Prochlorococcus marinus CUG1415: one gene and its partner. The protein of the gene in region 2 interacts with the protein of the main gene of each other region in a pairwise test. Links are inferred from orthologs where the notes say so. Each region holds a gene or a part of one and is shown on either strand. Other genes may lie near its edges.

Region 1 (4,036 bases), 910 kb from region 2 along the record:
TTAAAGCAAAAGTTAGCCAAAAAGACTCTAAGAAAAAAGATTTTAAGGAATTAACTATTGTTAGAGATACTATTTTTTGGATCGATGATGTTGATGAAGATCAACATCAAAATGCTATTTTTGCTAGACCATTTAACGAGAAATATGCATTTCCTCAAAAATTAACTGGTAAAAAACATAATATTAAAAGTAATTTTCATGGATATGGGGGTAAATCTTATAAATGTATTGATTTTAAAAAGAATTTTTATTTGATATGGATAGATCAGTCTTCAAAAGCAGTATGGTTTCAAATTTTTAAAGAAGCAGGAATAAAATATAGAATTGAAAACAAATATCTTGAGTCAGTTCAAGAACCGAGGCAACTTTCTAAAGCAGTAGCAGGAAATTTCGATTCTGGATTTGTTATTTCTGAGAAAAATTTTTTGTATGGCATTTGTGAAATAAATAATAGAGATTATTTATTTTCTTTGAACTTAAAAAAAACTAAACAAGATATTTACCGAATAAAAAAATTTAAAAATTTCGCTGGAGAATTATCTTCTAATACTTCTGCTACCTTACTTTCATGGGTCGAGTGGGATTCTCCATACATGCCCTGGGAGAAAAATGATCTGTATTTTGCTCAAATAGATTTAGATGGAGAGATAAAAAAAATAAAAAAATTCTCAAATAAGCTGATCAATGCCAATAAAAATGTTTCTTTTTTTCAACCTTATTGGATAAGTGAAACACTTTTAGTATGTTCTGAAGATAGTTCTGGATGGTGGAACTTATTGTTTTTAGATGTAAGTGAAATTGAGAATATTTTTATTAAGAAAAGAGTAGAGAGAAATTTGATTGAATATGGAGTACCACAATGGGTCTCAGGAATTACATTGTTTTCGGGGACTATAAAAAACTTATTTTGTGTAGCCAAAAAAGGAAATAGTTTAATAGTGGAACAATATAAAGATCTTGTATTAGTTAAAGAATTTTCTACTCCTTTTACCTCAATCAGTGATTTCAGTGTTTTTCGAAATAAAGTTCTTTTAAGAGGTTATGGATATGATTTTTTGGGAATTGTACTTGAAATTGATTTTGCAGAAAAATTTTTACCAAATTTTTCTGAGCAGATACATATTGATCATATAAAAGATTGTTCCAAACCTGAATCATTTTGGTTTAAAGGTTTTGAAGACCAATCTACTCATTCTTTTCTTTATAAACCCCTTGTTGACAATTGTAGAAAGCCACCGCTACTTGTTAGAGCTCACAGTGGACCAACTTCATTTTTTGATGGATCATATAATTCTGAAGTTCAATATTGGACCTCGAAGGGATTTTTTGTTGCTGAAGTTAATTATGGAGGATCATCAGGATTTGGCAAAGCATATAGAGAGAGGTTGAATTATAAGTGGGGTATTGTTGATTCTTATGATTGCAAAGCACTAGCTCTTGAATTAACTAAATCAAATCTAGTTGATAGTGAGAAAGTAGTAATTTCTGGTAATAGTGCTGGTGGGTTCACTGCCCTGAATAGTTTATTATATGGGTCTATTTTTACAGCTGCAATTTGTAAATATCCTGTTATTGATTTGAAGGATATGTATTACAACACTCATAGGTTTGAAAAAGATTATTTAAATTCTTTGCTAGGAAAGTATGCAAAAAATCATGATGATTACATAAATAGATCGCCGATAAATCATATTAATAAAATAAAAAAACCTATCTTATTGTTTCATGGAAAAAAAGATACAGTTATTTCGTATAAACAAACTTTAAAGATTCAAGAAATTTTGATTCGGAATAATAAATATTCAGAAGTTATTTTTTTTGAAAATGAAGGGCATGGGTTTAAATATATAGAAACTAAAGAAGAAGTAATGAAAAAATCTCAGGATTTTTTAAAAAATGCTTTGAATATTTAAGAATTGATTTTTAGAAAATCAATAGTATCTTTTAATTTTTCTACAAATATATCAATTTCTTCCTTATTGGTTGTGAAATTCATGCTAATTCTTGCTGTTGATTTAATTCCAATGTATCTGTGAAGAGGTTGACAGCAATGATGCCCACTTCTAATGCAAATTCCTTTTGAATCAAGAATTTCTGCAATATCGTTTGAATGTATATTTTTTATATAAAAGGTGGCAAGTGATGCTCTGTCTGGATCTATCTCTGGCGATGGACCTATAATTTCAACATTTTCTATTTGATTTAATTTTTCAAATAAATATTTAGTAATAGTCTTTTCATATTCATGAATCTCATCCAATCCAATAGTGTTTATATAATTAATTGCTTCTGCAAGACCTATTGCTTCTGCAATAGCTGGAGTGCCAGCTTCAAATTTATGAGGTAGCTCTGCCCAAGTACTTGTCTCTTCAAAAACATCTTGAATCATTTCGCCACCTCCAAAGAGTGGAGGAATCTTTTCTAGGATTTCTTTTCTTGACCAGAGGAAACCAATACCTGTAGGACCGCAAAGTTTATGCCCTGATCCCGCTAAGAAATCTATTTCAAGATCAATTACATCTAGTTTTTGATGCGCCAAACTTTGACATGCGTCTATTAAAACTAAAGAACCTTTTTGTTTAGCTAATTTAGTTATCTCTTTGATTGGATTACAGCAACCTAGAGTATTACTAACATGTACTAGGCTAACAAGCTTAGTTCTAGATGTTAGTTTTGATTTAAAATCGTCTATATCTAATTTCCCATTTTTATCTATACCTATAAATTTTAGTTTGCATTTATTTTTTGCTGCAACCATTTGCCATGGAACAATATTGCTATGATGCTCCATTATTGATAAGAGAATCTCATCGTTTTCTTTTAATGAAGATTCGCCCCATGATCTAGCCGCTAGATTGATTGCTTCAGTAGCATTTCTTGTAAAAATAATTTCTTTTGTTGAATTCGCTTTTATATATTTGCTAATTAAATATCTTGCATTTTCAAATTCTTCTGTTGCTTTTGCACTTAATTGATGTGCGCCTCTGTGTACATTGGCATTAAAGTTTCTATAATATTCATCAATTTTTTTTAAGACTTGTATTGGTTTTTGGGTTGTTGCAGCATGGTCTAAATAAATGATTTGCTCATTACTTTTTAAGTTCTTATTTAAAAGAGGAAAGTCTTTCTTAGCTATTTCAGGGAAATTTTGAATCGTTTCCATTAATTCTCATTTAAAAGTTTATCAAGCAAATCCCATCTATCTTTTGAAATGGGAATAAATGAAATTATTTCTTGGAAGTAAGAACTTAATTGTAGTTTACTTGCTTCTTTTAACGTAATACCTCTTGTACGCATATAAAAAAGTTCTTCATCATTTAATTGTGCAATTGTAGCTCCATGTTTGCATTTGACATCATCAGCAATTATTTCTAATTGAGGTTTTGTATCAATTTGTGCGAGATTTGATAAAAGTAAATTTCTGCTTAATTGCGACGCATCAGTTTTCTGGGCAATTTTGGGAACAATTATTGAGCCGTCAAATATAGCATGTGATTTGTCGTCAGCAAGTGATTTGTTGATTTGGTCTAAAAATCCATTTGGCCCATTAAAGTCTATTTTTGTATGAGTAGCAATTTGTTCATTGTTTTTTGTTATTTGCATACCTTTGATATTGGTTTTAGCGTTTCCTGCAGATTGTTCAATACGAATTTCAAATCTTGCATAATTGAATTTAAAATGTAAAGACCCTAAGTTGTATTCGCTATTTTTTTGTTGAATTACATTGAGAGAATTTAATAGATGTGATTTATCTTCACCATAGGAAACAACACCATGGTTTAGGGAGCTATTTTCTTCTAAATAAATGAATGTGGATTGAGATAATGAAGAGTTTTCTTTACCAAGATTTACTTGTAACAATTCAATGTTACAATTTTTTTCTAAAAATATTACTAGGGTTTTTGCGTTTAAAGAATTACTTGATGCATGGCTAAAGATTTCAATAGGAGGGATTTTTGATCCGTTTATTTTTAAGCCTAAGATATTTTTTGGACAACTTAAAGAAAGATTTAGTAGGTCACTCCAATGTTCGTTT
Region 2 (4,953 bases):
AAACTGTTTATTTTTGCTTAAATTATTTAAACTTTTTCTCTGACTATCATCAATTGAATTTGATAAAAGCACGTCAATTTGTTTACTTTTTAAAGCCCCAAAAAGAGAGGATGAATTTGAATATCCCACAAAATTAACGCCGTTATTTAAGGGCTTTTCACCCCAATAATTCAAATATGGATCAATTGATTGAACTTCATTAGAAAAACTGGTCAGCACATACTTGCCAGTACCAACGAATTTTTCATTTAGAAACTTATCAGAATATTGTTTGTAAAAGGTAGGAGATATTGGAGTTAAATTTACTGATGTTAGTAAACCATTTAAAGAACTTGATGGTTTATTCAGATTTATTATGACTGAATATTCACTTGGCGTTTCTATTGATTTAATCTTATTTCCTAAAATATAGTTCATCGTTCCAATTCTTTTAAATCTATCAAAGGTAAACTTCATAGCATTTGAGTTAAATGCAGTTCCATCGTGAAAAAAAACATTCTTTCTTAAATTGATAGTTATTTGAAGTCTATCCTTTGAAATAATTGGCATTCCCGAGGCCAATTCAGGGATTAATTCTCCATCAGAATTTAATTCATATAATGTGTCTCCTAGAGAACTGATTAATTGAATTGCTTTAAGAGTATTTGCTCTAGCTGGATCTAAAGATTCAATTTTTCCAGAACTTGCTACAATGATTTTTTTAGATATTCTTTTTGAGCCACAAGAATTCTGTAAAAAAGAAATTAAAATAATAAATATTGATAAAGCAACTTTTTTATTCATATTTCATAATTACTAAATTTTTCTGAAGAATTATTTGAGCAAATAATTTGTAAGGATATTTGACTTATTTCTAAAGCAAATGTTTTTTTAGAGTTACAAGCAAAAGGCCACTCTCTCACCCAACAAATTTCTTTACCTATATTTAAACCAATTACTTGAAAAGTCTTATTGCTATTTTTAATTTTTACACAAGCACCTTTATAAAGGTTTTCAGAAAAAATTAAATTATTATTTTCATTATTATTTTCATTATTATTTTCTAATAGTTTTGAATGAATCATTAAGGTGCTAAAACCAAACACTTACTTTCTTCGGTTTACCAAGCTATAAAGAAATTTGCAAACTATTTTTTTAAATACAACTTAATTGACTTGCAATAATTTTGACTTCATTTAGCGAATTTATTTCATCTTTCGACCTCTCAAAATCTCCATTATTCACCTCATGAGTAATAACGACAATTTCAGCTTTGTCCTCACTTGCATCAAGTTGAACAATTGATTCGATTGATACATTATTCTTTCCAAAAATATCTCCAATCTTTCCTATGACACCTGGACTATCAAGACAAATAATTCTAAGGTAATTTTTTTTATTTATTTGTGAAGATCTTATGATATGACAGTTTCTCCAGAAATCAAAAGATAATAATGGATCGATTGAATTATTATTTTTAACTGAGGCGGCATGCAGATTTAATATATCTGATACTACTGAGGCAGCAGTTGGGCCACTCCCTGCACCTGGACCATATAACATTATCTCTCCAAGAGGATCAGCTTCTATCAATAAAGCATTGTTTACTCCTTTAACTGTTGCCAATGGATGAGATTTTGGAATCAAAGAAGGTCCTACCCAAATATTCAAAGCGAGAGAATCATTACTATTAATTTTTCCCCTTTCGGAGAGCGCTAAAAGTTTTATTTCAAACCCTAATTTATTGGCATATTCGATATCCTTTAGATTAATTTTACTAATTCCCTCAGAATGAATCTCCTCTCTTTTTATTTTCCCTCCAAATGCAAGTTCACTAAGAATTGAAATCTTATCAGCAGCATCATGGCCCTCAACATCTGCAGTTGGATCAAATTCTGCATAGCCAAGGCTTTGTGCCAATTTTAAGGTCTCCTTGTAATCAGCTTTTTCATTTGTCATCTTTGAAAGAATAAAATTTGTTGTACCATTTATTATCCCAACCATTTTTTTTATGCTGTTACTTTTTAATGATCTTTTTAAGGGTTCAATTATAGGAATCCCCCCACAAACAGCGGCCTCTGACAATATATAAACTCCTTTTTGGGATGCAGTTTTATATATTTCTTCTCCATATCTTGCAATGACTGCTTTATTTGCTGTAACAACAGATTTCCCTAATTTTAATGATTGCAGAATAATATCTTTCGCCAAATCAACCCCACCCATAACTTCAACAATTACATCTATAGAGGGGTCATTAATTAATTTAAATGGATCATCAGTTAATAAATTATTATCTAGCTCAATATCCCTTTTTTTATTAAGATCTTTAACTGCTATTTTTGCAACTTCTATTTCTTTTAGAATTGGATGTGAATCAACTTCAGAACTTAATATTTTATAAATCCCTGAACCTACAGTTCCAAAACCTACAATCCCAATTTTGCATTTTCTCATTTTTTATTTCTTTTAACTTTGAGTTTAATTTTATATTATTAGGCCTACAAAAATTCATTTGCTTGAGACTGCATTTTCAACAATATGTTTAAAAAACCATTTGAGCGAGAAGGTGTTAGGCTTGATCTCAAACCAGTATCTTCAATAAATTTCTTATCTATTTTAACAACCTCATTTGGTGTTAATTCATTTAAACCAGTAATTAAAAATGCTAATAAACCCTTTGTTATTAGGGCATCAGAATATCCTTCCCAAAATAATTTCCCACCTTTAATATTTGCCTTAACAAAAACTTCTGAAACGCATCCCTTAACTTTATTTTCTTCAACAAGGATTTCATTATCTGGTTCTTTCAATTTTTTCCCTAACCACAAAATGTATTCATATTTTCTTTTTGGATCTTCTGATTTCTTCAACTTTTCTACTAATCTTGATAAATTATTGTATTTTTCCTGATTTTCCATTTTTAAAAAACTATTAATAAATCACTTGTAGATCTCTTATTATACAAATATTTCTTTTTCTGTGATAAACCCTGATAAAGGAATATCCCAATCAGCTCTGGTTAATGGAATCGTACTTACACAATTGGAAGTTAACACTCCAATGCATGGAACATTTCTCCAATCATTATCTCTCCTTAATTTATCAAAATAACCTCCTCCATAACCTAATCTTGTTAAATTTTTATCTACAGAAAGACATGGGACAAGAATCATACTTATCTGGTTATAACTTAATGAAAAAGAATTATTTGGACTTAGTATTCCCTCAGAATCTTTTGTGAGAGGTTCTTCATCCCATGGATAAAATAATAATTCATTTTTATCTTTACATCTGGGCAAAGCTAAAGAAAATTTTTCCTTAAGACTTCTAATATCTACTTCATTTCTTAGAGGCCAATATATTGCTATGTAACCAATATTTTTATATTCCTTAATAAATGAATCAACATATAATTTTACATTCTTTTCTACATTTTCTCTTTGATTTAGAGAAATCTCATCTCTAAGTTTTCTAAAGGTATGCCTCTCCAATTTCTTTTTTTTAGAAATAGTCATATTGAATCTTCAGTTGATGCCATCTTCATTTAGTTTTGTGAGAGCTATTGCCAAGGCATCTGCCGAATCATCAGGTTTTGGAGGTTTTTTAAGTTCTAAGATATACATAACAGCATCAAGAACTTCTTTCTTAGATGCTTTTCCAGACCCAGCAATGGTTAATTTTATCTGAGCAGGAGAATATTCACTAACATGAATTTTTTTTGAGGCCAATACCATCATAATTACGCCTCTAGCCTGCACCACACTAATGGTAGTGCTTGATCTGTAAAAGAAAAATTTTTCCACCGCCGCTGATGTTGGATTCCAATGATTTATTAATTCATTAAGATCTTTGAATATCTCATAAAGTCTATCTTCTTCTTTTTTATCTTTACCTGTCTCAATGACACCACAATCTAATAATATCTTTTTTTCATTTTCTATTTCAATAATTCCATAACCAACTCTAGCTAATCCAGGGTCAATCCCAATTATTCTCACTGTAATTAAGCTTCTGCAGACAATTGAAATTTTGAAAGATTTTCTTTTTCATCTAAATCAAATACTTTACAAAAAGCTTGAATAACTCTTTCACCTGAATCAACTTGTTCTAAGGGATCTTTTCTTAGTCTGTGTCTTAAAGAACAAGAAATAACCCTTGCTATGTCATCTTCTTGCACTTCAGTTCTGCCCTCAAAAGCTGCAATTGCCCTTGCCGACCTATTTGTAACAATATCTCCACGTAAACCATCAACATCTAGTTCTCCGCAGATTGCAGAAATATTCAATCTTAGGTCATCGTCCATTTGAACAGAATTTAATATTTCTTGTGCTTTAATAACCTTTTGTTGAAGTTCATCCTGTTGTTTCTCAACGCTCAATGAAAACTCATCAGGATTATCGTCAAAAGAAGTTCTTTGATCTACAACCTGAACTCTTAATTCAGCATCTCTAACTGTCTTAACCTCAACACTCATTCCAAACCTATCTAATAGTTGAGGTCTTAATTCACCTTCTTCTGGATTCCCTGAACCAATAAGGACAAATCTAGCAGGGTGTCGAACTGATACTCCCTCCCTTTCAACTGTATTCCATCCGGAAGCAGCCGAATCTAACAGTACATCTACTAAATGATCATCTAGCAAATTGACTTCATCAACATATAGTAAACCCCTATTAGCTTTTGCCAATAATCCAGGTTCAAATGCCTTAACACCTTCGCTCAAAGCCTTCTCTATATCTATAGTTCCACAAAGCCTGTCTTCAGTAGCCCCTAAAGGTAAATCCACCATAGGTACTTGTTTTTGAATACTTTCTAGATTTTCTCCTTGAACAAGTTTTTCCAAAACTTCTTTACTCTGCAAATCAGGGTCAATTAGAGAACTATTATATGGATCATCTTTAACAACGTCTATTGCAGGCAACAAATCAGCCAAGGCCCTAATTGTAGTAGACTTCCCTGTCCCTCTATCAC

What was found.
Region 1: the proteins of HA143_RS05755 (region 2) and HA143_RS00425 interact in binary tests that used the Escherichia coli proteins (3 or more experiments, as listed by UniProt). The link is inferred for Prochlorococcus marinus CUG1415 from one-to-one orthologs.

Annotation. Positions count from the first base shown.
Region 1 is NZ_JAAORL010000001.1:81,625-85,660, forward strand. Bases 1,037-4,036 are described here. They hold HA143_RS00425 (aminotransferase class V-fold PLP-dependent enzyme), read right to left. Parts: upstream 3,164-4,036; coding sequence 1,910-3,163; downstream 1,037-1,909. Other genes in these bases: HA143_RS00420 (alpha/beta hydrolase family protein), read left to right, coding at 1,037-1,913; HA143_RS00430 (SufD family Fe-S cluster assembly protein), read right to left, coding at 3,163-4,036. In the rest of the region: more of HA143_RS00420, read left to right, coding at 1-1,036. UniProt on the Escherichia coli protein: Cysteine desulfurases mobilize the sulfur from L-cysteine to yield L-alanine, an essential step in sulfur metabolism for biosynthesis of a variety of sulfur-containing biomolecules.
Region 2 is NZ_JAAORL010000001.1:993,692-998,644, forward strand. What follows is about bases 1,191-4,069. They hold HA143_RS05755 (SufE family protein), read right to left. Parts: upstream 2,901-4,069; coding sequence 2,481-2,900; downstream 1,191-2,480. Other genes in these bases: HA143_RS05750 (homoserine dehydrogenase), read right to left, coding at 1,191-2,436; HA143_RS05760 (5-formyltetrahydrofolate cyclo-ligase), read right to left, coding at 2,940-3,497; ruvC (crossover junction endodeoxyribonuclease RuvC), read right to left, coding at 3,507-3,980; bchI (magnesium chelatase ATPase subunit I), read right to left, coding at 3,986-4,069. Also shown: HA143_RS05740 (ABC transporter substrate-binding protein), read right to left, coding at 1-783; HA143_RS05745 (hypothetical protein), read right to left, coding at 780-1,064; more of HA143_RS05750, read right to left, coding at 1,135-1,190; more of bchI, read right to left, coding at 4,070-4,953. UniProt on the Escherichia coli protein: Participates in cysteine desulfuration mediated by SufS. Cysteine desulfuration mobilizes sulfur from L-cysteine to yield L-alanine and constitutes an essential step in sulfur metabolism for biosynthesis of a variety of sulfur-containing biomolecules.